4 regions of the Neorhizobium sp. NCHU2750 genome follow, and region 1 is predicted to be linked to each of the others. Evidence: predicted binding sites of a transcription regulator. Region 1 holds the regulator's gene; each other region holds the start of a gene.
What was found. Region 1 encodes LexA, which represses DNA repair genes until DNA is damaged. Its sites were predicted from a motif close to TGTTCNNNNTGTGTTCNG; they were not measured.
Positions count from the first base shown of each region.

Region 2: dinB (DNA polymerase IV) is a predicted target of LexA. The motif match lies at 2,329-2,346, and genes of this name have one in related genera.
Region 3: uvrA (excinuclease ABC subunit UvrA) is a predicted target of LexA. The motif match lies at 3,541-3,558, and genes of this name have one in related genera.
Region 4: NCHU2750_RS18620 (ImuA family protein) is a predicted target of LexA. The motif match lies at 4,640-4,657, and genes of this name have one in related genera.

Region 1 covers NZ_CP030827.1:2,051,032-2,058,643, forward strand. Annotated here, with positions in the region: gene eno (phosphopyruvate hydratase) at 1-419, opposite strand, end outside; gene kdsA (3-deoxy-8-phosphooctulonate synthase) at 538-1,386, opposite strand; gene NCHU2750_RS10105 (VOC family protein) at 1,389-2,261, opposite strand; gene lexA (transcriptional repressor LexA) at 2,458-3,171, shown strand; gene NCHU2750_RS10115 (ComEC/Rec2 family competence protein) at 3,152-5,758, opposite strand; gene gltA (citrate synthase) at 6,036-7,325, shown strand; gene lpxB (lipid-A-disaccharide synthase) at 7,359-7,612, opposite strand, start outside.
Region 2 covers NZ_CP030830.1:218,173-225,784, forward strand. Annotated here, with positions in the region: partial or broken gene NCHU2750_RS27225 (3'-5' exonuclease) at 1-255, shown strand, start outside; gene NCHU2750_RS27230 (2'-5' RNA ligase family protein) at 271-795, opposite strand; gene dinB (DNA polymerase IV) at 1,185-2,291, opposite strand; gene NCHU2750_RS27240 (SOS response-associated peptidase) at 2,413-3,186, opposite strand; gene NCHU2750_RS27245 (ATP dependent DNA ligase) at 3,225-3,791, opposite strand; gene NCHU2750_RS27250 (ImuA family protein) at 4,073-4,849, shown strand; gene NCHU2750_RS27255 (Y-family DNA polymerase) at 4,770-6,281, shown strand; gene NCHU2750_RS27260 (error-prone DNA polymerase) at 6,278-7,612, shown strand, end outside.
Region 3 covers NZ_CP030827.1:1,811,221-1,818,832, reverse strand. Annotated here, with positions in the region: gene gyrA (DNA gyrase subunit A) at 1-495, opposite strand, end outside; gene NCHU2750_RS08900 (MarC family protein) at 819-1,448, shown strand; gene NCHU2750_RS08895 (HPP family protein) at 1,553-2,695, shown strand; gene NCHU2750_RS08890 (single-stranded DNA-binding protein) at 2,802-3,389, opposite strand; gene uvrA (excinuclease ABC subunit UvrA) at 3,690-6,611, shown strand; gene NCHU2750_RS08880 (DUF72 domain-containing protein) at 6,649-7,458, shown strand; gene NCHU2750_RS08875 (NAD(P)H-hydrate dehydratase) at 7,455-7,612, opposite strand, start outside.
Region 4 covers NZ_CP030827.1:3,862,588-3,870,199, reverse strand. Annotated here, with positions in the region: gene NCHU2750_RS18655 (MFS transporter) at 1-570, shown strand, start outside; gene leuB (3-isopropylmalate dehydrogenase) at 650-1,759, opposite strand; gene leuD (3-isopropylmalate dehydratase small subunit) at 1,868-2,473, opposite strand; gene NCHU2750_RS18640 (hypothetical protein) at 2,611-2,838, opposite strand; gene NCHU2750_RS18635 (HpcH/HpaI aldolase/citrate lyase family protein) at 2,945-3,853, shown strand; gene NCHU2750_RS18630 (DUF1737 domain-containing protein) at 3,850-4,056, shown strand; gene NCHU2750_RS18625 (metallopeptidase family protein) at 4,069-4,506, opposite strand; gene NCHU2750_RS18620 (ImuA family protein) at 4,678-5,613, shown strand; gene NCHU2750_RS18615 (Y-family DNA polymerase) at 5,654-7,072, shown strand; gene NCHU2750_RS18610 (error-prone DNA polymerase) at 7,072-7,612, shown strand, end outside.

The sequences.
Region 1 (7,612 bases):
ACATGGGCGCCGGCACCGCCAACATAGCGATAGAGGGGCAGACCGGAGGATTCGGCAGCAGCCTTGGCGACTGCAAGCGATACGCCGAGAATGGCGTTAGCGCCGAGCCGCGACTTGTTCGGCGTGCCGTCAAGCGCGATCATCGTCTTGTCGATATGGATCTGGCTTTCGGCATCGAAACCGCCGATGGCGTCGAAGATTTCCGTATTGACCGCTTCCACGGCCTTCTCGACGCCCTTGCCGCCGAAGCGCTTGCCGCCATCGCGCAGTTCGACCGCTTCGTGGGCACCCGTCGAGGCGCCCGACGGAACGGCGGCACGGCCCATCGTGCCGTCTTCCAGATAGACGTCAACTTCGACGGTCGGATTGCCACGGCTATCGAGGATCTCGCGTGCGATGATATCGGTAATAGCAGTCAAGGGTCTCTCCTCAGAGTTATTATCCACGTGGTCATTGAAAATGTCTCACATTCAATGACACGCCAATTACAGTTGAAACGCTTTTCGCGCTTTGACCACGCTCAAGCGCGCCTCAAGTTCAGGCGGCCTTCGCCACCGCATCGAAAGCCAGAAGCTTTTCCAGAAGCCGCGGCATGTCCTTCAGGTGAACCATGTTCGGCCCGTCGGACGGAGCATTGTCCGGATCCTCATGCGTCTCGATGAAGACGCCGGCAACGCCGACGGCGACAGCCGCACGCGCCAGCGTTTCGACGAATTCGCGCTGGCCGCCGCTCGAACCGCCCTGCCCGCCCGGCTGCTGCACCGAATGCGTCGCATCAAAGATGACGGGCGAACCGAGCGACGCCATGATCGGCAGCGAGCGCATGTCGGATACCAGCGTGTTGTAACCGAAGGACGCACCGCGTTCGCACAGCATCACATTCGGATTACCGCTTTCGGTAAACTTCGCCTGCACGTTCTTCATGTCCCAGGGGGCGAGAAACTGGCCCTTCTTGACGTTGATCGCCCGGCCCGTCTTGGCGGCGGCGACCAGCAGGTCCGTCTGGCGCGACAGGAAGGCCGGAATCTGCAGGATGTCGATCGTCGGCGCCACCAGGCCGCACTGTTCTTCCGTGTGGATGTCGCTCAGAACCGGGAAGCCGAATTCCTTCTTCAGGTCGGCAAAGATCTCCATCGCGTTCTCAAGCCCGATGCCGCGCTTGCCCGACAAGGATGTACGGTTCGCCTTGTCATAGGACGACTTGTAGACAAGCCCGATGCCGAGCTTGGCGCAGAGCTCCGTGAGGTTGCCGGCGATCATGAAGGCGTGATCGCGGCTCTCCATCTGGCAGGGGCCCGCAATCAGCGAAAGCTTGCCGGCATTGGAGAACACAACCTTGTTTGCGCCTTCTCCGACCGAAACCTCAGAATTGGGGGACACTGCCATTTTCATTCCTCGAAACCGAAAAACACGCCTTGGCCGGGCGACGGCGACACAAGCACGCGTCCATCCCGGCGGATGAATGCGACGTCATTAGCAGCAAGGGTGATCTCTGTCACGGCCAGATCGGCGGTGCGGAAGATCACCGCCTGCCCGCAAAGCTCAGCCCCATGCAGCTTGGCGGCAGGCCCGAATTCCTGATGCAGCTGATCTGCGTCCACCACCCGGACCCTGGCATTTTCGCCGGCAAACACCAGCCCGGCCTCCCCTTCCTGCGCAGAAACCGACAGGACGGATTGCAACAGCCTGGCGGAATCGCCGGGCACACCTGAGGAAAGCACGACTTCCTTCAGCCCGGTCACCGCATTGGCATGCACCCTCAGGGACCCCATGTCCTGCGGAAAGGAAACGACGCGCTGACAGGCAAAGGCGAAAAATTCGGACGCACCTTCGAGCGCCGCAAAAGCGAGGCGAAAGCGCCCCTCCCGCTCGTCTCCCTCCGGTGACTTAATGATGCGGGCAAATTCCAGCGGCTCGCCCGCCGAAACCCCACCTTCAACAAAACGCTGGTGATCATCGGAAGCGTCGTCACTAGCGACCACGATCGCCGACAGCCCCTGACGCCCACGCTTGCCGCGAAAGGCAATGTCTCGCTCGACAAACACATTGCCGCGCTTGGCAGCGGTGCCCGCCTTGCGCCGGTCCGCAAGCGCGATCGGCTCCAGATAGGTGCCGTCCTCAAGGAAGATACAGGCATTGGCCGTCCCGAACGGATGCACACCATCAGGCGCAACAGTAAAGCCCAGCCCCGACAGCCGCTCGCGCGCCTGGACCAGATTGCCGACCGGCAAAACGAGATGATCGATTTTCTTAGCAGTCACGCATGTCCCCCAGACTCTGATCCGCCGAAAATAAATTGGTCAGTCCGTCGGGGAGCGCAAGTAGCTTTCTGCCGAGAACGTTATCAGCCATCTCGGAAAGTTATCATATTTTCACGAAAATTTAGGGACTTGCGGAACACATATGGAACATATAGTGTTCGTTCTGCATTTGTTTCAAATCTGAAGGTGCATCAAAATGCTGACCCGGAAGCAACAGGAACTTCTTTTGTTCATTCATGAACGCATGAAGGAGTCCGGCGTTCCACCTTCTTTCGATGAAATGAAGGATGCACTCGATCTCGCATCGAAGTCGGGCATCCACCGCCTGATCACCGCTTTGGAAGAGCGCGGCTTCATCCGAAGGCTGCCGAACCGGGCCCGTGCGCTCGAAGTCATCAAGCTGCCGGAGGCCTATGTGCCGACGCTGCAGCCGAAGCGCGGATTTTCGCCGAGCGTCATCGAGGGCAGCCTCGGCAAGAAACCGCCGGCACCTGCCGCACCCGCGGCCCCGGCCAATGACAGCGCCTCGGCGAGCGTCCCCGTGATGGGCCGCATCGCCGCCGGCGTGCCGATCTCGGCCATCCAGAACAACACCCACGACATTTCCGTTCCGGTCGAAATGCTCGGCGCCGGTGAGCATTATGCGCTCGAGGTCAAGGGCGATTCGATGATCGAGGCCGGCATCCTCGATGGCGATACCGTCATCATCCGCAACGGCAGCACCGCCAATCCCGGCGATATCATCGTTGCCCTTGTCGATGACGAGGAAGCAACGCTGAAGCGTTTCCGCCGCAAGGGTGGATCGATCGCGCTTGAAGCTGCTAATCCCGCCTATGAAACCCGCATCTTCCCGCCTGACCGGGTCAAGGTGCAGGGCAAGCTGGTCGGCCTCATTCGCCGCTATCATTGAAATCAGCAGGATCGGCAAAGCCTTGCTGGTCCTGAAAATCGCCTCCCGCGCCCATGGCGGAAACGTCGACGGACAGGTCGTCTTCGATTGAACTGTTTTGTGAAGGCCTGACCAGCCATGGCGGTAGCGACGCATCATAGATGCCGCGATGCCAGTCATATTGGCGATGAACGGTCCATGGCCGGGCAGAGGCGCTCATTGCCGTTTCGATGATCCATTCGTCGGCGATCGGCGACCCGGCAAAGTCGATCTCGACCGCACCCGTATTGCGTAACGTCCTGCCGCTGAGCAATGGCGTCCCCGAGCGGCACTCGTCGAACCGAGCGCGCGGCGCAACGACGAGCCCCGCGACATCACAGGCCACACCGGTGAAGCGGCTATCCTCGATGACGACGACGATGACACCATCCGGAGACATGATCGCACACCAAGCTTTCGGCTGACATTCGAAGCGGTCCGCGCTCGTGACCTCCATGCGATCCCGCGCACGCTCGATGACGGCTTTCGGCAGGCGGGCAGCGCCAGTTTTCGCCCTGTTCTGCGAAAGGCCTTTGGGGACCTCCTTCGGCATATCCTTATCGCGCCACTCGTCGCGAATGATCGGCGCTTCCGGGTCGGGCAGCCGTCGTGCGCGGCGCCATTGTCCATAGATGAAATCCGGCACCTTCGCCCGGTTGACCGCAATACCGCCCTCCCTGCGAAGTCCCACCAGCGTGCCGTCTTCGGCAATCAGCAGGCTGGACGGCGGTTCCGGCCATGGCTGCAGGAAGAGCCAGAGGGCGACCGCAATCAGCGGCAGGCCGAGATATCTGAGCCGGGTGCGCAACAGCGTCAGAAGCAGCAGGCCTGAAGCGCCGAAGAGCAGAAACGAGGAATGTTGCTGCCCGACGGTAAAGTCGCCTCCCCAGCCCGCTACATGCCTGGCGATGACGATCACCCAGTCCAGGCTTTTGGCCATGACAAAGATGAAGGGCGCATCAAGGCCGAACGGCATCAGTAGCATGGCGATGAGCCCTGCCGGCATGACCAAAAAACTGATGATCGGCATGGAGGCGAGATTGGCCGCAAGCCCATAGGTCGCGATCCGATGAAAATGCTCCACAGAGAACATCGTCGTCGCGAGACTGCCGATCAGCGACGTCATGATGATGCCGGCGACAAACTTCCAGCCTCCGACAAGCCATGTCACTGAAGGGTGATGAAGGGGTAGCGGTTCGCGTGGCCGCCGCTCGGCTCGCCTTGTCCAGGCAGCATAGCCCGCCACCAGCGCGGCAGTGGCGGCAAACGACATCTGGAAGCTCGGGCCGAGCACTTCCGATGGCGTCCAGACGAGAATAATGATGGCCGACAGCGCCACATTGCGCAGGCTGATCGACGGCCGGTCGAGCAGCACGGCGATCAGGATGACGGCCATCATGATATAGGCGCGCTGTGCCGAGACCCCGAAGCCGGAAATCAGGTAATAGGCCGTCACCATGGCAAGCGCCCCGGCCGCTGCGATCTTCTTGACCGGCCAGGCCTGAGCAAAGCCGGGAAACAGCGCCAGCGCCGTGCGCAGTCCGATGAAGAAGATGCCGGCTGCCAGCGCCATGTTGAGCCCGGATATCGCAACGATATGGGCAAGCCCCGCGACCCGCAGCGCTTCCACCGTCTCTTCCGAGATCGCCCGCCGCTCGTCGGTGATGATGGCGGCGGCAAAGGCTCCCGCATCGCCGGGAACGAGCCCCCTGATCCGGTTGCCGATCTGCGCACGCAGATCGAACAGCCACCGCTCCACGGCATAGGACCAGTTGCCGGGATCGACAGACGCCTCGATCTGATGCGGCGCTGCGTAGAAATAGCCAACTGCGCCGATCCCGTCGAAATAGGATGAGAAGGCAAAGTCGTGCAATCCGGGCAACGCAGGCCCCGCAGGCGGCGACAGTCGCGCGCGGCCGGCGATCACCGCGCCATTGTCGAACCGCCCGCCCCTGCCGCTCGCCATCAGCAGCACCTGCCCCGGCGGGCGTCTGATCTCGGGATCGGCTGTCGAGATGATCCTGACGACATAGCGCACCCGACCGGCTCCGGACATTTCACTGCGCTCGACCATGCCGACAATATCGCTGGTGACGGCCGTATCGAGAATGACCGTCGCGCGCCGCCATGTCTCCATCTGCGCCAGCATCATGCCGAGGCTGACGAGGGCGGCGGCCAGCAGGACGGCTCTTGCGGCATGGTTATGCGAAATGGAGAGCGCCGCACCTGTCACGACGATGGCCGCAAGGGCAAACGGCCAGAATGGCGGGTCGGATGCAGACAGAAGCCAGATGACGGCCCCGGCGCCGATTGCGACCGGAACGAACAGGAAGCCATGGCCGTACCGCCCTTCCTCCGCGATCGCTGCCGACATCCTGTCGCGCGCCGCCTGCGCGACGGCCACCACGGACAGCGAGGCTGCAGTTCGGCGCGGCGCGATGGGCGCGAGAACGGGAACGGCCGCCGGCCCGATTCTCTCTGCCGACAAGAGGGCGAGATCGGCCGCGGGCGCGGATGGAGCCATCACGCCGTCGATCACGTTCCCTTCATCTTCGAGCTTATCTGCCATGCAAAAACATGCCCGCTGAGACGCGCAGGCTACAACCTGTGCGTTCTTTTTGCGTGCGTCAACCTGACGCAGCAAGGATCGGCGTCAGAAAGCAAAATCGGAATGCAACATTGGGTTGGCCGAAGCTTGAGATGACATTGCCCAATATATTTCCGCGCTGCACAATTGTCCGCCAGAATTGCTTGGCATCAGCCCAAGGATCATATAGCTAAACGTTGGACGCTTAATGTTTATGGCCCTTTTAGGGCGAATGCCGCCAACCGGTTGGAGGATCAGAATGACGGAAATAAGCGCAAATCTCGCTCTCGGTGAAAAGAAGGTCGACCTGCCGGTTCGCTCCGGAACGATCGGTCCGGATGTCATCGACATCGGCGCGCTCTACAAGCAGACGGGTGCATTCACTTACGACCCCGGGTTTACCTCGACCGCTTCATGCGAGTCCGGCATCACCTATATCGATGGTGATGAAGGCGTGCTGCTTCACCGCGGTTACCCGATCGAACAGCTGGCTGAACACGGCGACTTCCTGGAAACCTGCTACCTGCTTCTCTACGGCGAACTGCCGACGGCAGCGCAGAAGAAGGATTTCGATCATCGCGTGACCAATCACACGATGGTTCACGAGCAGATGAGCCGCTTCTTCACCGGCTTCCGCCGCGACGCCCATCCGATGGCCGTCATGGTGGCAACCGTCGGCGCGCTCTCCGCTTTCTATCACGACTCGACCGACATCACCGATCCGCATCAGCGCATGGTCGCTTCCCTGCGCATGATCGCCAAGATGCCGACGATCGCGGCAATGGCCTACAAATACCACATCGGCCAGCCCTTCGTGTATCCGCAGAACAATCTCGACTATGCGTCGAACTTCCTGCGCATGTGCTTTGCCGTTCCCTGCGAAGACTACAAGGTGAACCCGGTTCTGGCCCGCGCCATGGACCGCATCTTCATCCTGCATGCCGATCACGAGCAGAACGCATCGACCTCGACGGTTCGCCTTGCCGGTTCTTCGGGTGCCAATCCGTTTGCCTGTATCGCCGCCGGCATTGCATGCCTCTGGGGCCCCGCTCACGGCGGCGCCAACGAAGCAGCACTCAACATGCTCCAGGAAATCGGCTCGGTCGACAAGATCCCGGAATACATTGCCCGCGCCAAGGACAAGAACGATCCGTTCCGCCTGATGGGCTTCGGTCACCGCGTCTACAAGAACTACGATCCGCGCGCCAAGATCATGCAGAAGACCACGCATGAGGTTCTGGCCGAGCTCGGTCACAAGGACGATCCGCTTCTGCAGGTCGCCATGGAACTCGAAAAGATCGCCCTCACGGACGAATACTTCATCGAGAAGAAGCTCTATCCGAATATCGACTTCTATTCGGGCATCACCCTGAAGGCCATGGGCTTCCCCACGACCATGTTCACGGTTCTCTTCGCCGTCGCCCGTACCGTCGGCTGGATCGCCCAGTGGGCCGAGATGATCGAAGATCCGCAGCAGCGTATCGGTCGCCCGCGCCAACTCTATACCGGCGAGCCGAAGCGCGATTACGTACCGGTTTCGAAGCGCTAAGCTTCAACGGACAAGACAAACAAAAAAACCCGGTCAGAAATGGCTGGGTTTTTTCGTGTTCAGCAGATCAAGGACGGCGCCGGCAGCCGCCTCCCCGGGCGGGATGGGCACCTGCAGCCGTTGCCAGGCAAGGTCGAACCCTTCGAGCATGGCCCGGCGCTGCAACGTATCGCCGGAAAGCCGCTCGACCCAGCGGCAGAGGCTCGCGGGACGAACCACCTCATTGATATATTCCGGCACCACCGCATAATCGGCAATCAGGTTGGGCAAGGCGCCCGTCCAGATCT
Region 2 (7,612 bases), on a different replicon from region 1:
GCTTCATTTGGCAAGCCAGCGCTCGAGGGTGCGGATCTTCGCTGAGAACAGTCCCTTCGATCTCAAGGACCATCTGAAGGCGAGGGGGTATCGCTGGTCGGACGGGAGCGAAGGACGACCAAAATCGTGGTGGGTCGAAGTCGATGAGGCCGCGCTTGCCGAGGAGCTCCATTATTTGCGCACGGACATTTATCGTACCCGGAAGCCGATCCACCGACCCGGCCCCTCACCGCCTTCGACCGGTTCAGGGGCTGAGATCAGGGTTTCTGATCACGCTTGAGGCCTGGAGCCGAAAGGCGCAAAAGCCAGATGCTGCCACGGGCCGCCGAGATAGGCCCAGAGATCAAGCCCGGCAATTAAAATGGACCAAGGTTGGAAGCGCGCGCACAGGTCACGGTGAAGTTCATCTGCCTTAGCTCGCGGCACCTTGTTCTGGATCGTAATATGTGGCCGCCATGTCTGCATGTCCTGTGAGCCGAGCCAGGATACAAACGCGCTCTTCAACGCTCCACGGATTGCCTCAAGGGCCGGGCAAGCAATCATGTAGGCGACACCTGCGCCGAGATGCCTGACGCCGCTGACCTCGGCTGTCGAGGCAGGCATCCTTTCTGCCGCAAGGTTGAGTGCGTTGACAATCCGCGCTTCATATTCACCGGGCAACCGATGAAACATCGTCAGATGGGCGCGCAGGAAGTTTCGATCCGAGGGGAAATGCGCCTGTCGCAGCCGGTCGAATGGCTCGAGGTCTTCTTCCGCGATCCGGGCTGTAAGAATGAGCGGATGGCCTGTCTTCAATCGATGCTCCTGCTTCGGCGTGTGCTTGGTGAAACTTTCCTACCTACGCACAGAAATCTATCGCTATCCGGAAGCGGATCCGCCCACCAAGCATTTAACCGCCTTCGACCGTTTTTTCGCTTAATGGCGTCAAATTAGGCGGCCTTGATGCTCGGCTTGCATCCAGCGCATGGCTGAACTGCGGTGATGCCGCTAACTCACCTGAGAGGATGTTTGTATAGATCATCCCAACGAAGCGATGCACCTCCTCCCGCAAAGCTTCGTTCCTCAGGCGGCCCACTCCTCCTCCCAAGGGTAGCCTGAATGGACAGCGGCACTCCTCCTCCCAGCCGATGTCCAATCATTTCGAAAAGCCTGCGCTCCTCCCGCGCAGGCTTTTTCGTTTTTGGCTACATCCCGAAATCCAGTTGCGACTGACCCTCAGGGCCCTCTTCGCCCTGATCATTGGTGAGCGACGATAGCGTGACGCCGAGCAGACGCACGGCCCGCTTGAACGGATAGGCGGTCGCAAGCAGCCCGGTTGCCGCCTCAAGGATCTCATTGCCATTGGCGAACGGCAGGGCGGTGGTCCTGCTGCGCGTCGCCTGGGTGAAATCGGAATATTTGATTTTCACGGTAACGGTCTTGCCGCTAAATCCCTTTCCCTCGCAGTAACCCCATACCTTCTCGGTCAGTGGTCTCAGTTCGGCCGCCGCGAGATCAAGGTCATCGATGTCCTGCATGAACGTATCCTCGGCGCCGATGGATTTTCGCACTCGGTCCGGCCGGACCTGGCGATTGTCGATGCCGCGGGCGATGCCATAAAAATAGGGCCCGGATTTGCCAAAATGCTGCGTCAGAAACGCCAGCGACTGAGCCTTCAGGTCCGCCCCAGTCTCGATCCCGAGCCGGTGCATCTTCTCGGCGGTCGCCGGCCCAACGCCATGGAATTTCTTGACGGCGAGCTGTTCGACAAAGACCGGGCCGATCTTTGGCGTGATCACGGCTTGGCCGTTCGGCTTGTTAAGATCCGACGCCATCTTGGCGAGGAACTTGTTATAGGAAATTCCGGCGGATGCGTTCAGGCCGGTCACGGCCTTGATCCTAGCCCGAATTTCCAGCGCGATCTCCGTGGCGATCGGCATGTCCTTGAGGTTTTCCGTCACGTCGAGATAGGCCTCATCCAGCGATAGGGGTTCGATCAGCGGGGTATATTCGGCAAAGATCTCGCGGATCTGCTGCGACACAGCCCGATAGACCTCGAATCTCGGCTTCACAAAAATCAAATCCGGGCACTTGCGGGCCGCCGTGACCGACGGCATGGCGGAATGGACCCCGAACTTGCGAGCCTCGTAGCTGGCGGCAGCCACCACACCGCGGGCGGCGGCACCACCGACGGCCAGCGGTTTGCCGCGCAGCTCCGGATTGTCCCGCTGCTCGACCGAGGCGTAGAAGGCGTCCATATCGATATGGACGATTTTGCGAGTGGTCTCTACTGCCTGGATCGTGTCTGTCATGGTGCTGCCGGAAGGTCCGGTGTGAGGCTTGATTAATCGGAACGGAAAGTGAACATATCACCGTTTCCGACAATCGCAAACCGCTGGATTAGGCCTCGAACCGCCCGCCGACCATGCCGATTTAAAGGAGGCTACCCTGCGTGACCGGCTCGCCCGATTTCGAGACGATTGAGGAGCCATAGGGCTCGCGCGACGAAATGATCAGCGCATCGTCGGGCAGGGGCCGGGCGAGATCCTTTGCTTCGTCCCATGGCGCCCGCAGCCAGGTCGCGGTTGCCTCTTTGGTTAGCAGCAGGACCGGCATGGCCTTCTCATGGATCGGCTTCACAAGCCCATTCGGGTCCGTCGTCAGAAAACCATAGAGGTCGTCGGTGGTCAGGCCGTCTTTCACCTTGCGGACACTTTGCCAGCCGAGCACATGGATGCCGGCAAAGAACATCAGGGACTTTTGCTCGTCGCGCGCAAACCAGGCGTTCGGCACTTTGCCGCCGGGCTCCTGGGCTCCAGGATCAGGTTCGGCAAAGCTGGTGACCGGCACGATGCAGCGATGCTCGACGCCCAACCAGCGCTTCCAATGGGGAAGGGTCAGCTTCCGGACATTGGTGACGCCGCGATCCGGCTCCATGCGGATCAGCGCGTCCATATCGACAGCCTGGCCCTTTGCCCTCATCTTGTCGGCGCGTGCCTCTGCCGCCTTCTTCTGGACGAAGATCGGGGAGGGCAGGCCCCAGCGTGCATTGGTGAGTTGCCGGCGGCCGTCGGCCGTATTGCGGATGATCGGCCCGGACTGATCCGGGTTCATCTGATAGGCGGGCATGAGGTTGATCAGGCTCTCGACATCCTTGGCCCAAGCCGCAACATGATCCTTGTCTTCCATCCGAAAAAGGTTACACATCGCGGGCTATCTACTCCGACGAGATTGTACATGATAATCTAACGCCGGCTATTGGTTTGGCCAGCCTGGACGAGACTTTCCAGCCGGAAGACGTCGGCATTGTCCTGCCGCGATGCCAATCCTTGATAGGTCGCCTGTTCGACCATCCCTCCGTCGGAGAAACCCCGAAACGCGATCTCGGCAATCAGCGTCGGATAGGCCCAGAAGATGTCGGCGCCACCGAGTTTTGCGATCTCGCAGATCACCGGCGGCTTCTTCTGCTTCCAGCGCAGCGTGTCCAGCATCTTTCTGAGCTTGCGTGCCTCGGCGTCGTTCAGTACGGGTCGGACGCTCCCGACATGAATGAAGTCGTGCCCTTGGCAGGCGGCCAGCAGCAGCGTTCCGATTTCAGATGGCGCATCGGGTGCCCGCTCGTATCCGGCGATGAAGAAGGCGCCGCGGAGAGACTGCGCCGGTGGTGCCGGCGCGTTCGCTCGATCATCGTCATCGGGTCCGAGATCGTGGAAGATCTGGGGCGCTTCGATCTGAAGCGCCTTGCGCGGCCGCGGGCGACTAGGCGCATCGGTCCTGGATGTGAGGGGCTGCGATCGCAAAACTTTCGTCATGGTGCCAACTCAACAACAAAACGTATGAACACTGTGACGGAGCCGCATTTGTCCCCGTTATCCACCAAACGTGGTGCTTTGGCGGAGAAATGCCAAAAATATTTCTGCCTCTTGTACGTCCCTGATTCCCAATGGATTCTTCTAAATGGTCAAGTCGAGGAAGATATTCCCAGGGCCTGCCCCGCTTGACTCTCTGCCGTCAACGGAACAGATAGTGAACATATAAGCCTTTTGCGACATGACGTCGAGGTGCAACACGACCTTGCAGGGAGCCGTGAAAGATGACTGCTGCCCGCGCCCCAAGGGGGGCCGTCGGTGTCTCCGATGTGATTGCCGATCTGCGCGAGCGGATTTCAGCCTTGGAAGGATCGAGCGCGCGGAAAGCCGGCTGTCTGGCCTTCGGCGTGCCGGAGATCGACGAGAAACTCCCCGGCGGCGGCCTTGCCTATGGCGCCCTGCATGAATTTGCCGGGGGTGGTGCCGGGACGGTCGATGGTGCTGCGGCAGCACTTTGCGCCGCCGGCATCGCCGCGCGCACCAAAGGCCCGATCGTTTGGTGCCTGACGCGCCCGGATCTGTTCTGCCCGGCGCTGGCACAGGTCGGGCTACATCCGGATCGGGTCATCTTCGTTGAATCCGATCGGGATGAGGATGTTCTGGCCAATATGGAGGAGGGGCTCTCCTTCGGCGGCCTCGGCGCTGTTGTCGGCGAGCTGGTCCGCCTGCCGATGGTCGGCTCGCGCCGGCTGCAGTTGGCGGCCGAAAAGACAGGGACAATGGCACTGGCCGTCCGGCGCTGGCGCCGACAGACGGAGGCCAATGATTTTGGCCAGCCGACGGCTTCGACCACGCGCTGGCGTGTCAGCGTCATGCCGTCGGAAGAATTACCGGTACCGGGCGTGGGGCGGGCCCGATGGTTTCTGGAGTTGATGCGGTCGCGTGCGGGCGAGTGTGCTGAGTTTCTCGTGAGGGCATGTGATGACCAGGGTCGTCTCGATCTATCTTCCGGATCTGCCGACGGATCGCATTCGTCGCGCCGATCCGTCCATTCCGCCTGAACAGGCGATCGCCGTGATCGCCAAAAGCGGATCGAAGCGCTGGGTTTCGGCCGCAGATACCGCCGCACGCAAGGCCGGCGTCCATGTTGGCATGCCGGCGGCGAAAGCGCAGGCGCTGTTCCGAGGCCTGATGCTGGTCGATGCCGATCCGATTGCGGATGCCGCAGCGCTGGAGCGCATCACCCTCTGGGCTTTGACCATCTATTCCCCGATCGTTGCCGTCGATGGGACCGACGGGATCGTCATGGATACGGAGGGCGCCGATCATCTTCAGGGTGGCGAGTTGCCGATGGTGACGATGATCGCGAATCGCTTCCTGTCCAGAACGCTGACGGCACGGGTTGCCGTCGCCGATACGTGGGGCGCGGCCCATGCCTGTGCCCGCGCCATTAGCCGCGAGACGGTGATCGTGCCGATCGGCCAGACCGTGAAGGCCGTCGAAAAGCTGCCAATCTCCTTACTGCGCCTTCCGCCCAAGATCATTGGTGATCTGCGAACCCTCGGCTTCCAGACAATCGGCGAATTGGCCAATACGCCGCGTGCGCCGCTGACCCTGCGTTTCGGGCCAGAGATCGGCCGTCGGCTCGACCAGATGTTCGGCCGCGCGGCCGAGCCGATCGACCCGATCCGCACGCCGGATCTCATCGAGGTCAGCCGCGCCTTCTCCGAACCGATCGGGGCGGCAGAGACCATCAACAAATATGTCGGCCGGCTGATCGTCCAGCTGATCGATGAGTTGCAGAAGCGCGGGCTCGGCGTGCGCCGCGCCGATCTGATCGTCGAAAAGGTCGATGGCACGAGGCAGGCGATCCGGGCCGGTACGGCCAGGCCGGCGCGCGATGTTGCCTGGCTGACAAAACTGTTTCGCGATCGGACGGAAAAGATCGAGCCGGGCTTCGGCATCGAGAAGCTGACATTGGTCGCTGTCATGGCCGAACCACTGGAGGAGACCCAGAAAGTTTCGTCGCTGGTCGAGGACGAGGTCACCGACGTCACGCCGTTGATCGACATTTACGGCAATCGCGGTCAGCGGGTCTATCGATGGGGACCGGTTGCCTCCGACATCCCCGAGCGGTCCGTCCAGCGCATTGCCGCTGCGGCGGACCCGATCGCTGCCGTCTGGGTGGGCCATTGGCGCCGGCCGGTCCGGCTTCTGGCCAGACCGGAGCTGATTACCGCGATCGCGCTTCTCCCCGATCGGCCGCCGGCATCGATCGTCTGGCGCGGCAAGCGCCGCAAAGTGGTGCGCGCCGACGGGCCGGAGCGGATTTTTGGCGAGTGGTGGCAGCGCGACGCCGAGATGGAGGCCGTGCGGGATTATTTTGTCATCGAGGACGAGGCAGGCGAGCGCCTCTGGGTTTACCGGGCTGGCGATGGTGTCGACCCCGAGACCGGTGATCGACGCTGGTTCTGCCACGGTATCTTCGCATGACCTATGCCGAGCTCCAGGTCACAACGCATTTCTCGTTCCTGCGTGGTGCATCGTCGGCGCAGGAGCTGTTCGAGACGGCGGTGGCATTGGGCATCGAGGCAATCGGCGTCGTCGACCGCAATTCTCTGGCCGGGATCGTCCGGGCGCTGGAAGCGTCGCGCGCCACCGGCCTGCGGCTCGTTGTCGGCTGTCGGCTCGATCTGGCCGACGGCATGTCTCTCCTCGTCTATCCAATGGATCGCACCGCCTATTCCCGGCTGACGCGGCTGATCACGCTCGGCAAGAGCCGCGGCGGCAAGAACAACTGCATCCTCCACTGGGACGACGTCATCGCCTATTCGGCCGGCATGATTGGAATCCTCGTGCCCGATCTTGCCGACGAGACCTGCGCCATCCAACTTCGGAAAATGGCGCAAGTGTTTGGCGACCGCGCCTATGTTTCGCTCTGCCTGCGCCGGCGGCCGAATGACCAGATGCGGCTCCATGAGATCGACGGTCTTGCTGCCCGCTTCAGGGTAAAGACCGTCGTCACCAATGACGTCCTGTTCCATGAGCCCGGCCGGCGGCAGCTGCAGGACATCGTCACCTGCATTCGCAAAAACACGACTATCGACACCGTCGGTTTTGATCGCGAGCGGCATGCCGACCGCTACCTGAAGCCGCCTGAGGAGATGGAGCGGCTGTTTTCGCGCTATCCGGAGGCATTGGCCCGGACAATGGGGATCGTCCGCCGTTGCACGTTTTCGCTCGAAGAGCTGACCTACCAGTATCCCGAAGAGGCGATCGTGCCGGGCAAGGATGCCCAGGCCTCGCTCGAGCACTACGTCCGGCAATGTATCCCCGATCGCTATCCGGAGGGTCTGCCACCGGACGTGCTGAAAACCGTGCGCCACGAGCTCGATCTTATCCGCACCATGAAATATGCGCCGTATTTCCTCACCGTCTTTTCGATCGTCCGGTTTGCCCGAAGCCAGGGGATCTTGTGCCAGGGCCGCGGCTCGGCGGCCAACAGCGCCGTCTGCTATATCCTCGGCATTACCTCGATCGATCCGATCGGTGGTAACCTCCTCTTTGAGCGTTTCGTCAGCCAGGAGCGCGATGAACCGCCCGATATCGATGTCGACTTCGAACATGAGCGGCGCGAGGAGGTGATCCAGTGGATCTATAAAACCTATGGGCGGGAGAAGGCAGCGCTCTGCGCCACCGTCACCCGCTACCGCGCCCGCGGTGCCATCCGCGATGTCGGCAAGGCGCTCGGCCTGCCGGAAGACGTCATCAAGGCACTGTCGTCTGGCATGTGGTCCTGGTCGGAAGAGATCTGCGACCGCAAT
Region 3 (7,612 bases), 240 kb from region 1:
GACGGGCTCGGACAGCGTGCCGTCATAGTTGTCGCGGAAATCGACGGTTTCCTTGTCGAGGTCGTCGAGCAGCGAGTGGGCGGCCTTCTGCAGGCGGCATTCGGTGTAGCGTTCGGCCGCCGGCGGGTCACCGTCGATCGAGCCGAAATTGCCCTGGCCGTCGATCAGCGGCAGGCGGAGCGACCAGTCCTGCGCCATGCGCGCCAGCGCGTCATAGATCGCCATGTTGCCATGCGGATGGTATTTACCCATCACGTCCCCGGTCACGCGGGCGCATTTGACGTATTTCTTGTTCCAGTCGATGCCGAGCTCGGACATGCCGTAGAGAATACGGCGATGGACAGGCTTCAGGCCGTCGCGCACGTCAGGAAGGGCGCGGCTGACGATAACGCTCATGGCGTAATCGAGGTAGGACCGCTGCATCTCCTCCATGATGGAAATGGGTTCGATGCCGGGGGGCAGCTTTCCGCCGCCGGGTGTGCTTTGCTCAGTCAAAACGGATCACGATCTCTCAACGGAATCAGTTGCATTTTTATAGCGGATAGCGGTTCCGTACGCCAATTTCCGCTTGGGTTTTGAACAGCTTTTGACGCCGTTCCCGGCAATATTTTGTCCTTCGCCACACCTTGCCGGGCGCAGCCAAAGGTTTTGCCGGATTTGCCCGTGTGTTGCCCTGAATGCCGGTCGGTTTTCAGGGCTCTTGTCCACGCGAGCCAAAGTTTTACAGCATCCGCCGTTACAGATATGGCGGATGGCGCTGCAGTGTCCTAACAATCATCGACCGCGTTCGCAAGGAACGTGGTCACCGGAGGATCCATATGGCAACTGCCGACGCTTTGATCAACGCGATGACGACGATGCTGGTGACGCTCGACCCTCCGGGACTTGCGCCGGTATTCCTCGGCCTGACCGTGGGTATGACGGGAGCGCAGCGTCGCCAGGTGGCACTGCGCGGCTCGATCATCGCCTTCGGTATCCTTGCCGTCTTCGCACTATTCGGCGCCGGGGTGCTCGGGCTTCTCGGCATATCTATGGGCGCCTTTCGGGTGGCCGGCGGCTTGCTGCTCTTCTGGATCGCCTTCGAAATGGTGTTCGAGCGCCGCCAGGAGCGCAAGGAAAAGACATCGCAGGCGGCCATCACCATCGATCACCTGCGTGACCTGGCCGTCTTCCCGCTGGCCATTCCGCTGATTGCGGGGCCCGGCGCGATCTCAGCCACCGTGCTGCTTGCTGGCAGCTACACCACCGCCTTCGACCGCGCCCTGCTGATCGGCATGATCGCGCTGATGATGGCCGTCGTCTATCTGACCTTGCTGCTTTCGGAAAAGCTCGATCGCTTCCTCGGCGTCACCGGCCGGGCGATCCTGACGCGGCTTCTCGGCGTGCTGCTTGCGGCACTCTCGGTGCAGTTCGTCGTCGACGGGGTGCGGTCCGCCTTCAACCTCTGAGAAAGCGCCCTCTGGCAAGAAGCCGAAATTTTGGCCGCGGCCATCCGGTTGCATCTGGTAGATGAAGGCGTGGCAACGCCATCTGTTGATTGAAGGAAAGTCCATTGCATCCCTTATTGTGCAGGCTGCTGCCGGACACGTCACCCGTCACCAAGAGGGAGCGGTTGCGCGCCTCTGCCGGTGCCCTTCTGGGCATATTCATCAGTGGCCTGAGCGGCGTGCTGGCGGTCGGATCATCTGTATCGCTGCCTGCCCTCATCGCACCGATGGGTGCCTCCGCGGTACTGCTCTTTGCCGTACCGGCAGGTCCACTCGCCCAGCCATGGTCAATCATTGGCGGCAATACGCTCTCTGCCATCGTCGGTGTTTCTGTTTCGATGATTGTCGGTGAACCGTTTCTCGCCGCCGCGCTCTCGATCAGCATAGCCATCGGCTTGATGATGACCTTCCGCTGCCTTCATCCGCCAGGCGGGGCGATCGCCTTGACGGCGGTCCTCGGTGGCAAGGCCATTCATGATCTTGGCTTTAATTTCGTGATCTGGCCGGTTCTGGGCAATTCCGTCGCATTGCTGGCCGTCGCATTGATATTCAACAATGTCACCGGCCGTAGGTATCCGCACAGAACGGTGCCGGCGGCGGCCGATCATGGCACCAAGGACCCGGCGCCTATCCAACGTATCGGCTTCTCGTCGCAGGATATCGATGATGTGCTTGGCGAATATGACGAGTTTATCGATATCAATCGCGATGACCTCGAAGCGATACTCAAGCGCGTGGAACTGCGGTCCTATCGACGTCGGGCCACCGATCTGGATTGCGGCCAACTGATGTCGCGCGATGTGATCACTGCATCGCCGGAAATGCCGGTTTACGAGGCACAGCAGCTCATGCGCTCGCATCACATCAAGGCTTTGCCGGTGATTGCGGACGACGCGAAAGTTGTCGGCATCGTTACACAAACGAACCTGATAGACAAACTGCGGCCAGCCGGGAGGCCGGGCAATCTGGTCGTTCGCCTATTGTCTGCCTTCTCCTCGCCGATCGGGCCAAGCACGGCTGTCGCCGACATCATGACCTCGCCGGTCAAAACCGTTCGACCGGACGCCAGTCCGGCGGAGGCGATCATTCAATTTGCCGAAAATGGCCTGCATTACCTGCCAGTGGTCGATGATGGTCAGGCACTGGTCGGAATATTGTCCCAATCCGATGTACTGGTCGCAATGCTGGCTGCCGACGAGCGGGCATGAACGAAAAACAGCCGGCCAAGCGTGAGGCCTGGCCGGCTAATGGACGAAGGACCGGATCTCGTCCTTGGTGAACTGACATGAAAAAGGCGCCCGCAGGCGCCTCCGATCAGAACGGGATGTCGTCATCCAGGTCGCGGGAGAAATTGCCTCCCGACGACTGGCCGCCGCGGCCGCCGCTTCCTTGACCGGCGCCTTGGCCACCGCCACCCTGGCCACCCGAGCGCGGGCGATCATAGTCGTTGCCGCCGCCACCGTAGCCGCCACCGAAGTCGTCACCGCCACCAAAGTCGCTCGCACCACCACGACCGCCGCCAAAGCCGCCACGGTCACCGCCGCCCTCGCCGCGACCGTCGAGCATGGTCAGCGTCGAGTTGAAGCCCTGAAGCACGATTTCCGTCGAGTAGCGATCGTTGCCGCTCTGGTCCTGCCACTTGCGGGTCTGCAGCGCGCCTTCGATATAGAGCTTGGCGCCCTTCTTCACATATTGCTCGACGACCTTGCAGAGGCCCTCGTTGAAGACGACGACGGTGTGCCATTCGGTCTTTTCGCGGCGCTCGCCGGAATTGCGGTCACGCCAGGTTTCGGACGTCGCAATGCGAAGGTTGGCGATCGGACGGCCGTCCTGGGTCCGACGGATTTCGGGGTCTGCTCCCACATTGCCGATCAGGATGACCTTGTTGACGCTACCTGCCATAATCTTCTCACCTTAGCTCGCCGCGCATTCCCGCAGCTTCAAAAACAGTGGCGCACCTTAAACCATAGGTCGGGCGCAGCGCCTGCCCTACCGCCGACAATCCACAGGCAAAATCCTAAAGGCCTGAATGATGGTCAGCTTTCGTATATTTTGTTCTTTATTTGTTCTATTTTATTCCTATAGTGCTGTCAACGGAGTCGGAACGCTTGGCAAATGCGGCAGTTTCGCCTCGACAGTCTGACATCAATGACTACATAAGGGCCTTCAATCCCGAAAGCGGGCCTCCCCAAAGGCATGATGATGAGCGAACTCAAGACCATTTCCATACGTGGTGCACGCGAGCACAATTTGAAGGGCATCGATCTCGACCTGCCCCGCAATTCGCTGATCGTGATGACCGGCTTGTCGGGGTCCGGCAAATCCTCGCTTGCCTTCGACACGATCTATGCGGAAGGCCAGCGGCGTTATGTGGAAAGCCTGTCGGCCTATGCGCGACAGTTCCTGGAAATGATGCAGAAGCCAGATGTCGACCAGATCGAGGGCCTGTCGCCGGCGATCTCGATCGAGCAGAAGACGACCTCGCGCAATCCGCGCTCGACGGTCGGCACGGTTACCGAGATCTACGACTATATGCGTCTGCTCTTCGCCCGCGTCGGCGTGCCCTATTCTCCGGCGACGGGGCTTCCGATCGAAAGCCAGACGGTCAGCCAGATGGTCGACCGGGTGCTGGCCTTCGAGGAAGGAACGCGCCTCTACATCCTTGCGCCGATGATCCGCGGCCGCAAGGGCGAGTACAAGAAGGAACTCGCCGACCTGATGAAGAAGGGCTTTCAGCGCGTCAAGGTGGATGGCCAGTTCTACGAGATTGCCGATGTTCCGGCACTCGACAAGAAATACAAGCACGACATCGACGTCGTCGTCGACCGCCTCGTGGTGCGGGCGGATATCGGTGCGCGCCTGGCGGACAGCCTTGAAACTTCGCTGAAGCTTGCCGATGGCCTGGCCGTGGCGGAATTCGCCGACAAGCCCCTGCCCGCCAATGAAACTGCAGCCGGTGGCTCCGCCAACAAGTCGCTCAACGAGACCCATGAACGGGTTCTATTCTCGGAAAAATTCGCCTGCCCGGTTTCCGGCTTCACCATTCCGGAGATCGAGCCGCGGCTGTTTTCGTTCAACAATCCGTTCGGCGCCTGCCCGACCTGCGACGGCCTCGGTTCGCAGCAGAAGGTGGACGAGAACCTGATCGTGCCGGAACCGGGGCGCACGCTGAAGGACGGTGCCATCGCGCCCTGGGCCAAGTCGTCGTCGCCCTATTACAACCAGACGCTCGAAGGTCTCGGCAAGGTGTTCGGCTTCAAGCTGTCGGACCGCTGGGACAAGCTCTCCAAGGCGGCACAGGACGCGATCCTCAAGGGTACCGAGGAAAAGATCGAGTTCAACTATGCCGATGGCGCACGCTCCTACAAGACGGTGAAGACCTTCGAGGGTATCGTTCCCAATCTTGAGCGCCGCTGGAAGGAGACCGACAGCGCCTGGGCGCGCGAAGAAATCGAGCGCTACATGTCGGCAGCCCCCTGCCCGGCCTGCGCCGGCTATCGCCTTAAGCCCGAAGCGCTGGCGGTGAAGATCAACAAACTGCATATCGGCGAAGCCACCGAAATGTCGATCAAGGTGGCGCGCGACTGGTTTTCCGGCCTGCCGGAACATCTGAATGCCAAGCAGAACGAGATCGCGGTGCGTATCCTCAAGGAGATCCGCGAGCGGCTGCAGTTCCTCAACGATGTCGGCCTCGACTATCTGAGCCTGTCGCGCAACTCCGGCACGCTGTCGGGCGGCGAAAGCCAGCGCATCCGGCTTGCCTCGCAGATCGGCTCGGGCCTCACGGGCGTTCTTTACGTGCTCGACGAGCCGTCGATCGGCCTGCACCAGCGCGACAATGCCCGCCTCCTCGACACGCTGAAGCATCTGCGCGACATCGGCAATACCGTGATCGTCGTCGAGCATGACGAGGATGCGATCCTGACGGCCGATTATGTCGTCGATATCGGACCGGCGGCCGGCATTCATGGCGGCACGGTGGTGGCCGAGGGCACGCCGAGCCAGGTGATGGCCAATCCGAAGTCATTGACCGGTAAATACCTGTCGGGCGAGCTCGGCGTTGCGGTTCCGGCCGAGCGGCGCAAGCCCAAGAAGGGCAAGGAACTCAAGGTTTTCGGCGCGCGCGGCAACAATCTGAAGAATGTCACCGCAGCGGTTCCGCTTGGCGTGTTCACGGCAGTCACCGGCGTATCGGGCGGCGGCAAGTCCACGTTCCTGATCGAGACGCTCTATAAGTCGGCCGCACGCCGCGTCATGGGGGCGCGCGAAATTCCGGCCGAGCATGACCGGATCGACGGGTTCGAGCATATCGACAAGGTGATCGATATCGACCAGTCGCCGATCGGCCGTACGCCGCGCTCCAACCCGGCCACCTATACCGGCGCCTTCACGCCGATCCGTGACTGGTTTGCCGGCCTGCCAGAGGCCAAGGCACGCGGCTATGCGCCCGGCCGCTTCTCCTTCAACGTCAAGGGCGGCCGTTGCGAGGCCTGCCAGGGCGACGGGGTGATCAAGATCGAGATGCATTTCCTGCCGGATGTCTACGTCACCTGCGACGTCTGCCACGGCAAGCGTTACAATCGCGAGACGCTGGACGTGCATTTCAAGGGAAAGTCGATTGCCGACGTGCTCGACATGACGGTCGAGGAAGGCGTCGAGTTCTTCTCGGCGGTGCCGGCGGTGCGCGACAAGCTGCAGTCGCTGTTCGATGTCGGTCTCGGCTATATCAAGGTCGGCCAGCAGGCCAATACGCTGTCCGGCGGCGAGGCGCAGCGCGTCAAGCTCGCCAAGGAATTGTCGAAGCGCTCGACGGGACGCACGCTCTACATTCTCGACGAGCCGACCACCGGCCTGCATTTCCATGACGTGGCGAAACTTCTAGAAATGCTGCACGAGTTGGTCAACCAAGGCAATTCCGTTATCGTCATCGAACACAATCTGGAGGTCATCAAGACGGCCGACTGGATCATCGATATCGGTCCCGAAGGCGGAACCGGCGGCGGCGAAGTGGTCGCCACCGGCACGCCCGAACAGATCGTCAAGGAGGAGCGCTCCTATACCGGGCACTTCCTCAAGGAGTTGCTGGAACGCCGGCCGGTGAAAAAGGTGCAGGCGGCGGAATAGGCCACCGCTTGCGAGACGGCAGATCAGGGAGGGGTAGATGAGCAAGAGCGGCAAGATCCGCACCGGCATCGGCGGCTGGACCTTCGATCCGTGGGAAGGCACGTTTTATCCGGAGAAGCTTCCGAAAAAGCGGCAGCTCGAATATGCGTCGGGCAAGCTTTCGGTCATCGAGGTCAACGGCACCTATTACGGTTCGCAGAAGCCGGAGACATTCGCCAAATGGGCCTCGGAAGTGCCGGACGGTTTCATCTTCTCACTGAAGGCCAGCCGCTTCACAACCAACCGAAAGGTTCTGGCCGAGGCCGAAGAGTCGATCGGGAAATTTCTCAACCAGGGCCTTGTCGAACTCGGCGACCATCTCGGCCCGCTTCTGTGGCAGTTTGCGCCGACCAAGAAATTCGAGCCTGACGATTTCGAGGCGTTCCTGAAGCTTCTGCCTGAGGCGCTTGAGGGCCTGCCGCTGCGCCACGTCGTCGAAGTGCGGCACGACTCCTTCAAGGTGCCAGAATTCGTGGCGCTCATCGAAAAATACAATGTCGCGCCGGTCTGTGCGGAGCATTTCGACTATCCGATGATTGCCGACGTGACTGCCGATTTCGTCTATGCCCGGCTGCAGAAGGGATCGGACGACATTGCGACCTGTTATGCCGATACCGACATGAATGCCTGGGCCGCGCGGCTCAAGACATGGGCGGAAGGCAGAGTGCCGGGGGACCTGCCGCTGGTCGATGATGCCCGTAACGTCAGCCGGACGCCGCGCGACGTGTTTGCCTTCTTCATCCATGAGGGCAAGGTCAATGCGCCTCAGGGAGCGATGGCGATGCAGGATCTTGTGAACAAAGGCTAGTGGCCGGTCACCGTCGCGGCCATGGCCTTGCCGACATGGTCTGCAAGATCTTCCGCCGTCATTCCGGGGCCGGCCATATTGGCGGCTTCGGCGTGGATATAGACGCCGGCTGCGGCGGCTTCGAAGGCCGGCATGCCCTGCGCCGACAATGCGC
Region 4 (7,612 bases), 1.8 Mb from region 1:
CTCCATGATGCGGGTTACCCGCTGACACGCGGCGCGGCCAAGGTGCCGGATTCTAAGCTTGATGGCTTCATTGCCGCCAATCCCGAACTCGGGCTCAACGCGGAAGCCGTTCGCGCGGGTGACAAGGCGACGGTTCCGGCCGCCGATCTCGTGTCTCAGAAGCTGCTGACGGCCGATGAAGCCAACGGCGTCACCTCCATGCCGGTCTATACGATCGCTAAGGGCGGCACGTTCAGCATGGTGGCCGATCCGGCACGGGTAAATTGGGTCGGCACGATCGCCGTCCTGTTCGTCCTCGTCCTCTACGTGACGATGGTCTATGGCCCGATCGCAGCACTTCTGGTCGAATTGTTCCCGACCCGCATCCGCTACACTGGCATGTCGCTACCCTATCACATCGGCAATGGCTGGTTCGGCGGTCTTCTGCCGGCAACGGCCTTCGCGATGAGCGCTGCGGCCGGGAATATCTATTACGGCCTGTGGTACCCGATCGTATTTGCGGCGATCACGCTGGTGGTTGGCGTGTTGTTCCTGCCGGAAACGAAGGATCGCGATATCCACGCGGAATGATGGCCCTCTCGTTCGGACGCAAAAATAACAAAGCCCGGCACATGTGCCGGGCTTTGTCTTAGGTTTCTTCTATCAGCCTTTACGCCGAAAGAGCCTGGAACTCCTTGAGGATGGCGTCGCCCATTTCGGACGTGCCTACCTGGCGGCAACCATCGCCCATGATATCGCCGGTGCGGATGCCCTTGTCGAGCACCGTGGCGATTGCCTTTTCAAGATGGTCGGCCTCGGCAACCATGTTGAAGGAATAACGCAGGCACATGGCGAAGGAGGCGATCATGGCGATCGGATTGGCGATGCCCTTGCCGGCAATGTCGGGCGCCGAACCGTGCACGGGTTCATAGAGCGCCTTGCGGGTGCCGGTCTTGGCATCGGTTGCGCCGAGAGAGGCCGATGGCAGCATGCCGAGCGAACCCGTCAGCATGGCGGCAACGTCCGACAGCATGTCGCCGAAGAGATTGTCGGTGACGATGACGTCGAACTGCTTTGGCGCGCGCACAAGCTGCATGCCACCGGCATCGGCCAGCATATGTTCCAGCTTGACGTCCGAGTAGGCACGCTTGTGGGTTTCGGTGACGACCTGGTTCCAGAGGACACCAGACTTCATCACGTTACGCTTTTCCATCGAGCAGACGGTGTTGTTGCGCGTGCGGGCCAGTTCGAAGGCGACGCTGGCAATGCGCTCGATCTCGTAGGTGTCATAGATCTGTGTATCGATGCCGCGCTTCTGGCCGTTGCCGAGATCGATGATCTCCTTCGGTTCGCCGAAATACACGCCGCCGGTCAATTCGCGCACGATCAGGATATCGAGGCCTTCGACCAATTCCGGCTTGAGGGACGAAGCCGAAGCGAGTGCAGGATAGCAGATTGCCGGGCGCAGATTGGCGAAAAGCTGCATATCCTTGCGCAGGCGCAGAAGACCGGCTTCCGGCCTGACCTCATAGGGGACGCTATCCCATTTCGGGCCGCCGACGGCGCCGAAAAGAACTGCATCCGCCGTCATGGCCTTGGCCATGTCGCCTTCGGAGATTGCTACGCCATGGGCATCATAGGCCGATCCGCCGACGAGGCCTTCGTCGAGGGAGAAATCGGCGCCCATCTTGTCATTCATATAAGCGATGACCTTGCGGACTTCGCCCATGGCCTCGGGGCCGATGCCATCACCGGGAAGAAGGAAGAGGTTCTTTGCCATTCGTCTGCTGTCCTTGCAGTTCTGCAGGCTCGCCATGCTTGTGCGCATTTCAGATGCGCGCGGCAGATCTCATCCGGGCCTGCCGCGGATGAGATGACCAGCTTGTCTTCAGAGCCAGGGGCGCTCGCTGCGGTTCTTGGTCTCGAAGCTCGAGATAGCCGCATCGCTCTTCAGCGTCGAGGCAATGTCGTCCAGACCTTCGAGAAGGATATGGCGGCGGCCGGGATCGATGTCGAAATGCAGGTGTCCGCCGTCCGGGCCGGTGATTTCCTGGGCTTCCAGGTCTACCGTCAGAATTGCGTTGGAACCGCGATCGGCATCATCGAGCAGCTTTTCCAAATCTTCCGGGCTGACGACGATCGGCAAAATGCCGTTCTTGAAACAGTTGTTGTAGAAGATATCGGCGAAGCTCGTCGAGATGACGCAGCGAATGCCGAAATCGAGCAGAGCCCAGGGAGCATGCTCGCGGGAAGAGCCGCAGCCGAAATTATCACCCGCAACAAGGATCTTGGCACCGCGATAGGCAGGCTTGTTGAGGACGAAATCGGGGTTTTCCGAACCATCTTCCTTGTAGCGCGCCTCGGCGAAAAGGCCCTTGCCAAGGCCGGTGCGCTTGATGGTCTTCAGATAATCCTTCGGAATGATCATGTCGGTGTCGATGTTGACAACCGGAAGAGGCGCAGCAACGCCCGTCAATTTTTCAAACTTTTCCATGATCGGCCTCCATGAAGACTTTGGTGGAGGCTGCCATAGCGGATTTCTGGACGGATTTGAAGTCCGATTCAGTACCAATCGGTACGCGCCATTTCTCCGGATCCAGCCCGCATCTCGCAGGCAGCGCCCGAAAAGGATCACATGTCGATGATGGTTCCGCGGCCGTCATTCCAGACGCGCATGTCTTCCCGCTTGGTCTTGGCACGAACCGGTACCGGTTTCAGCCGGTTCGACAGTGCCCTACCGATGGAAAGAATGGCCAGGGTGCCCATGAAGGCGATCGTCAGGGAAGCCGTCAGCAAGGCGGCAACGGCAAGAAGAGCGATGGCGGTGGCGATGATGAAGAAGGAACGAATGTTCTGCATGTTCAAACCTTTCTAATTTCAAATGTGGGCCTTCCATTCTTCTCTTGCAAGGGCTTTTCGAGCGGGATTTATTGCAGAGCTCTGAAAAGACCGTCAGAAGAAGGCAATGGAATTCTTGAAAGACAGTGATCCACCCGTTCGCCGCTCCGTTCTCAGCGTTCCGGCAGATAACCGGCGCGCGCTTGAAAAGGCGCCAGGTCTGGACTGCGATGCGGTGATCTATGATCTTGAGGATTCCGTGGCGCCCGGACGCAAGGCGGAAGCACGCGACAATCTGGCTGATGCTTTTGTCCGGTTTCCGGCGTCGCATCAGGAGCGGGTCATTCGCATCAATGGCTTGGATAGCGAGTTTTCGCGGTCGGACATGGATCTCGTCGCCCGGCTTTTGCCGGATGCGCTGCTGCTGCCGAAAGTGGAAAGCGCAGCCGAGCTCGAAAAAGCCGCGGAATGTCTGGCAGGTCTCAACCCATCAAAGCCCGTGGCCCTGTGGGCCATGATCGAGACGCCGAAAGGCGTGCTGGACGCGGGTTCCATTGCTGCAGGCGGTAAGGGATTGCAGGGAAAGGGATTGCAATGTCTCGTCGTTGGCCTGAACGACCTGCGCAAGGCGACCGGCGTGCTGCCGCAGAAGGGGCGAGCCTATCTCGTGCCGTGGCTGATGCAGATCGTGCTTGCCGGACGCGCCCATGGCGTCGATGTGATCGACAGCGTTTTCAACGATTTCAAGGACCAGGCGGGGTGCGATGCGGATTGCATCCAGGGCCGTGCCATGGGGTTTTCCGGCAAGATGCTTGTCCATCCCGCCCAGATAGAACTGGCCAACCGGCATTTCGCACCGGATCCTCAAAGCGTTGAGGAGGCAAGGACAATCGTTGCGGCGTTCAATGAGCCCGGCGCCGAAAGTCTCAATGTCGTCAATATCGATGGAAAAATGGTCGAGCGCCTTCACTTTGAAGAGGCTAAGACGCTTCTCAACCAGGTTGCCAAAATCGCTGCAAGAAAGAAGATATCATGAAGCTCTATCGTTTTCTCACCGGCCCGGACGATGCCTCCTTCTGCCACAAGGTGACGGCGGCGTTGAACAAGGGGTGGGAGCTTCATGGCTCTCCGACCTATTCCTTCAACACCACGAGCGGGCAGATGCAGTGCGGCCAGGCTGTGACGAAAACTGTCGATGGCAAGGATTATCACCCGGATATCAAGCTCGGCGAGCAATAAGCCTTTACGGGGTCAGCGCTGGGTCGCATCCTCGGCGCTGGCTTCTATCCGTTCCATGTCATCGTCGCTCAGGCCGAAATGATGGCCGATCTCGTGGATCAGCACATGGGTGATGATGTCGCCGAGGGTTTCCTCGTTTTCGGCCCAATAATCCAGGATCGGGCGGCGATAGAGCCTGATCCGGTTGGGCAGCTCCCCTGTCTCAACGGTAAAGCGTTCGGAGATACCTCGTCCCTCGAAAAGACCGAGCAGATCGAAGGGCGTTTCCAGCGCCATGTCTTCGAAGACGTCGTCGTCGGGAAAGTCCTCGACCTCGATGATGAGGTTGGTGGTGAGGGCTCTGAATTCCTGCGGAAGATGACCATAGGCCTCGATCGCCAACGATTCAAACGCACTGATCGTTGGCGCATGGCGATCCCGCCAGTCGTCGGTTTGGTCGATGCGAGCCATGGGTTCTCCCTTTTCCAGGTCACATATAAGGCTGTTGCCGCTTTTTTTCGAGATAAGATTCATTGCTATAGCTAATGAGGAAAAGATTCCTGTGCTGGAGTGATTGACTCTTTGTGTGTCCTCTGGAATCCATAGGAACATAAGGTGAACGTATGGATTGGAGCTGACGCCATGGCCGGTAATGCCGCGGCGCGGGAGAGGGTTTTTGCCCTGCGCGAACAGATCGCCAGACTGGAAGGCAAGGCTTTGCCGGGCATGGTTGCGGCACGACATGAAGATCTTGCCGTGCCGGGTAGGGCGGATGCGAAGCAGGCCGAACCGACAAGGCTGGGTTTTGATATTCCGTTTCTGGACGAGGCGCTGGATGGCGGCCTGAGGCTGGACGGTCTTTCCGAAATTCGCTCGCTCACGCTCTATGATGCCGGGGCAGCCAGCGGCTTTGCTGTTTCGCTGGTGGCATTCATCATGACCCGGAAATTTTCCGGTGCTCCCCTGCTCTGGATCGCAGATGGTCTTTCGGCCTGCGAGAGCGGTGTGCCCTATGGCGGGGGTATCAGGCAGATCGGTGTCGATCCTCGCTTGGTCTTTCAGGCGTCGCCCCGCAGGCTGGGGGATGCGCTGTGGATTGCGGAAGAGGCACTTGCCAGCAAGGCCTTTGCGGCAACGATCCTTGAAATTCATGGCAATCCCAAACCCTTCGGCCTGACGGAAAGCCGAAGGCTCAAGCTACGGGCAGAGGCGGCGGGACGGCCGCTTCTGCTTTTGCGGCATGCGGGAGATGAAGAGGCCAGCAGCGCTTCTTTCCGCATGCTCGTCGAACCGGCGCCGGCTCTGGAGCGGCGCCTTGCGGATGGCACAATGCTTGGCGGCAGCATAGGCCATCCGGTTTTCCGGATCACCCTTGAGAAGAGCCGCAATCCGGCTCCGCTCTCCTTCCTTCTGGAGTGGAATTCCCATGACCGCCAATTTCGTCTTGCCGGAGGGGCAGAAAACCCTCGCCTTCGCCAGGGACCAGCGTATCCTGGCCCTGTATTTCCCGCATCTTTCCACCGACAGGATAGCGCGCAGGCTCTGGGGCATGTCATGGCGCTCGAAAGAGCGTCCTGAGCATCCGCCGATCGTCTGTGCCGGCCGGCGCGACAATGCATTGCGGCTGACGGCACTCGACGAGGTGGCCGAGAGGTCTCGCCTGACACGGGGGCAGGCACTCGCCGAGGCGCGTGTCATGTATCCGAAAACGGCTGTTTTCGACGAGGATGAGAAGGCGGATTTCGAGCTTCTCGAGGCGGTTGCCGACTGGTGCGACCGCTATACGCCGCTCGTCGCGCTGGATGGAAAGGATGGCCTCTTTCTCGATGTCAGTGGTTGCGCCCATCTCTTCGGCGGGGAGGATGCCATGCTCGGCGATATTCTCCTCAGGCTGAAGCAGGTGGGATTTGACGTGTGCGGCGCTATTTCCGGTTCTCCGGGTCTCTCCTGGGCGATGAGCCGGTTCGGCCGTGGTGGGATTACTGCCAGGGAGGATATGGCAGGCGCATTGGCGGCGCTTCCCATTCATGCGCTGCGTCTCGATGAGATGACCCTTACAGGGCTCTGCAAGCTGGGACTGAAGCGGATTGCCGATCTGATGGCCATACCGAGAGCGCCGCTCGTGCGCAGATTCGGTGCGCATTTGATGATGAGGCTCGATCAGGCGCTGGGGGCCTGCGAGGAAGCGATTTCGCCGCGGCGTCCGGTTGCCGCGCTCTCGGCAGAACGGCAGCTGGCGGAACCCGTCCAGGCGGAAGAGGACATTATCGGTGTGACGCGTGAGATTGCGGTCTCGCTCAAGGCCAGCCTGGAGGAGAGGGGCGTGGGGGGGACGGTTTTCGAACTTTCCCTGTTTCGCGTCGATGGAAGGGTGTTCCGTATCAAGGTCGGTGCATCAAGAGCATTGAGGGATCCAAAGACGATCGCCGGCTTGTTCTGTGAACGCCTCGATGCCGTCCACGATCATCTGGAGGCCGGTTTCGGGTTCGAACTCCTGCGGTTGAGCGTGCTGCAGCATGCGGCCTTTGGCCTGCTGCAGAGTGATTTCTCGGGCAAGGAAAGCCAGGAAACGTCGCTTGCCGATTTCATCGACAAGGTGGCCGCCCGGTTCGGGGTGGATTGCCTTGAGGTCCTCAGGTCGCGCCAGAGCCATATTCCTGAGCGGGCCGAAATAGCCGTTCCGGCAATCGAAGCGGCGGTGCGTCCCGCAGATGTGGGCGATGCCTTGCCCTTCTCACCGAAATCAAGCCGCCCTTTGCGGCTCCTGCGTCGCCCCGAGCCGATTGAAGCCTTTGCCGCCATCGTTCCTGATGGGCCGCCGCAGCGGTTCCGCTGGCGGCATGTCCTGCACATAGTCACTCGTGCGGAGGGACCGGAGCGGATCGCGCCGGAATGGTGGCTTGATGACGATGAGACGCCAGAACGCGACTATTATCGTCTTGAAGCAGAATTCGGCCGGCTTTTCTGGGTTTTCCGGCTCGGGCCCTATAATGGCAAGGATGCACCAGACTGGCGCATGCACGGAATTTTTGCGTGATGGGGGCTCCAGGTTTTTTTGAGATCGGTGCCAGGACGAATTTTTCTTTTCTGGAAGGCGCGTCGAGGCCGGAAGAGATGGTGAGGTCCGCCAGCATCCTGGGACTTTCCGGGCTGGGGATTGCCGACCGGAATTCGGTTGCCGGTGTGGTGCGCGCCCATAATCAGATTTGTGAGATGAAGGCGGGTTTTGCCCGTCATAGGGCTGGCGGCAAGGAAGAGGGTGAGGAGGGTGCGGTTGAGCCCTGCCGGTTTCACCCCGGTGCCCGGCTCGTCTTCACCGATGCAACACCTGATGTTCTTGCCTATCCGATGAACCGCAGAGGCTGGGCCAATCTCTGCCGACTGTTGAGTAGAGGCAATCTCAGGACTGAGAAAGGCTCGTGCATTCTGGAGGAATGGGATTTTCTGGAATGGTGCCGGGATATGATGCTTGCCGTCGTGCCCGATTTTTCGCGGGCCGAGGACCGGAGCTACCTCGCTGATCTGGCCAGGCGGCTTGTTGATTACCGACAGGCATTCGGCAAAAATATGTATCTGG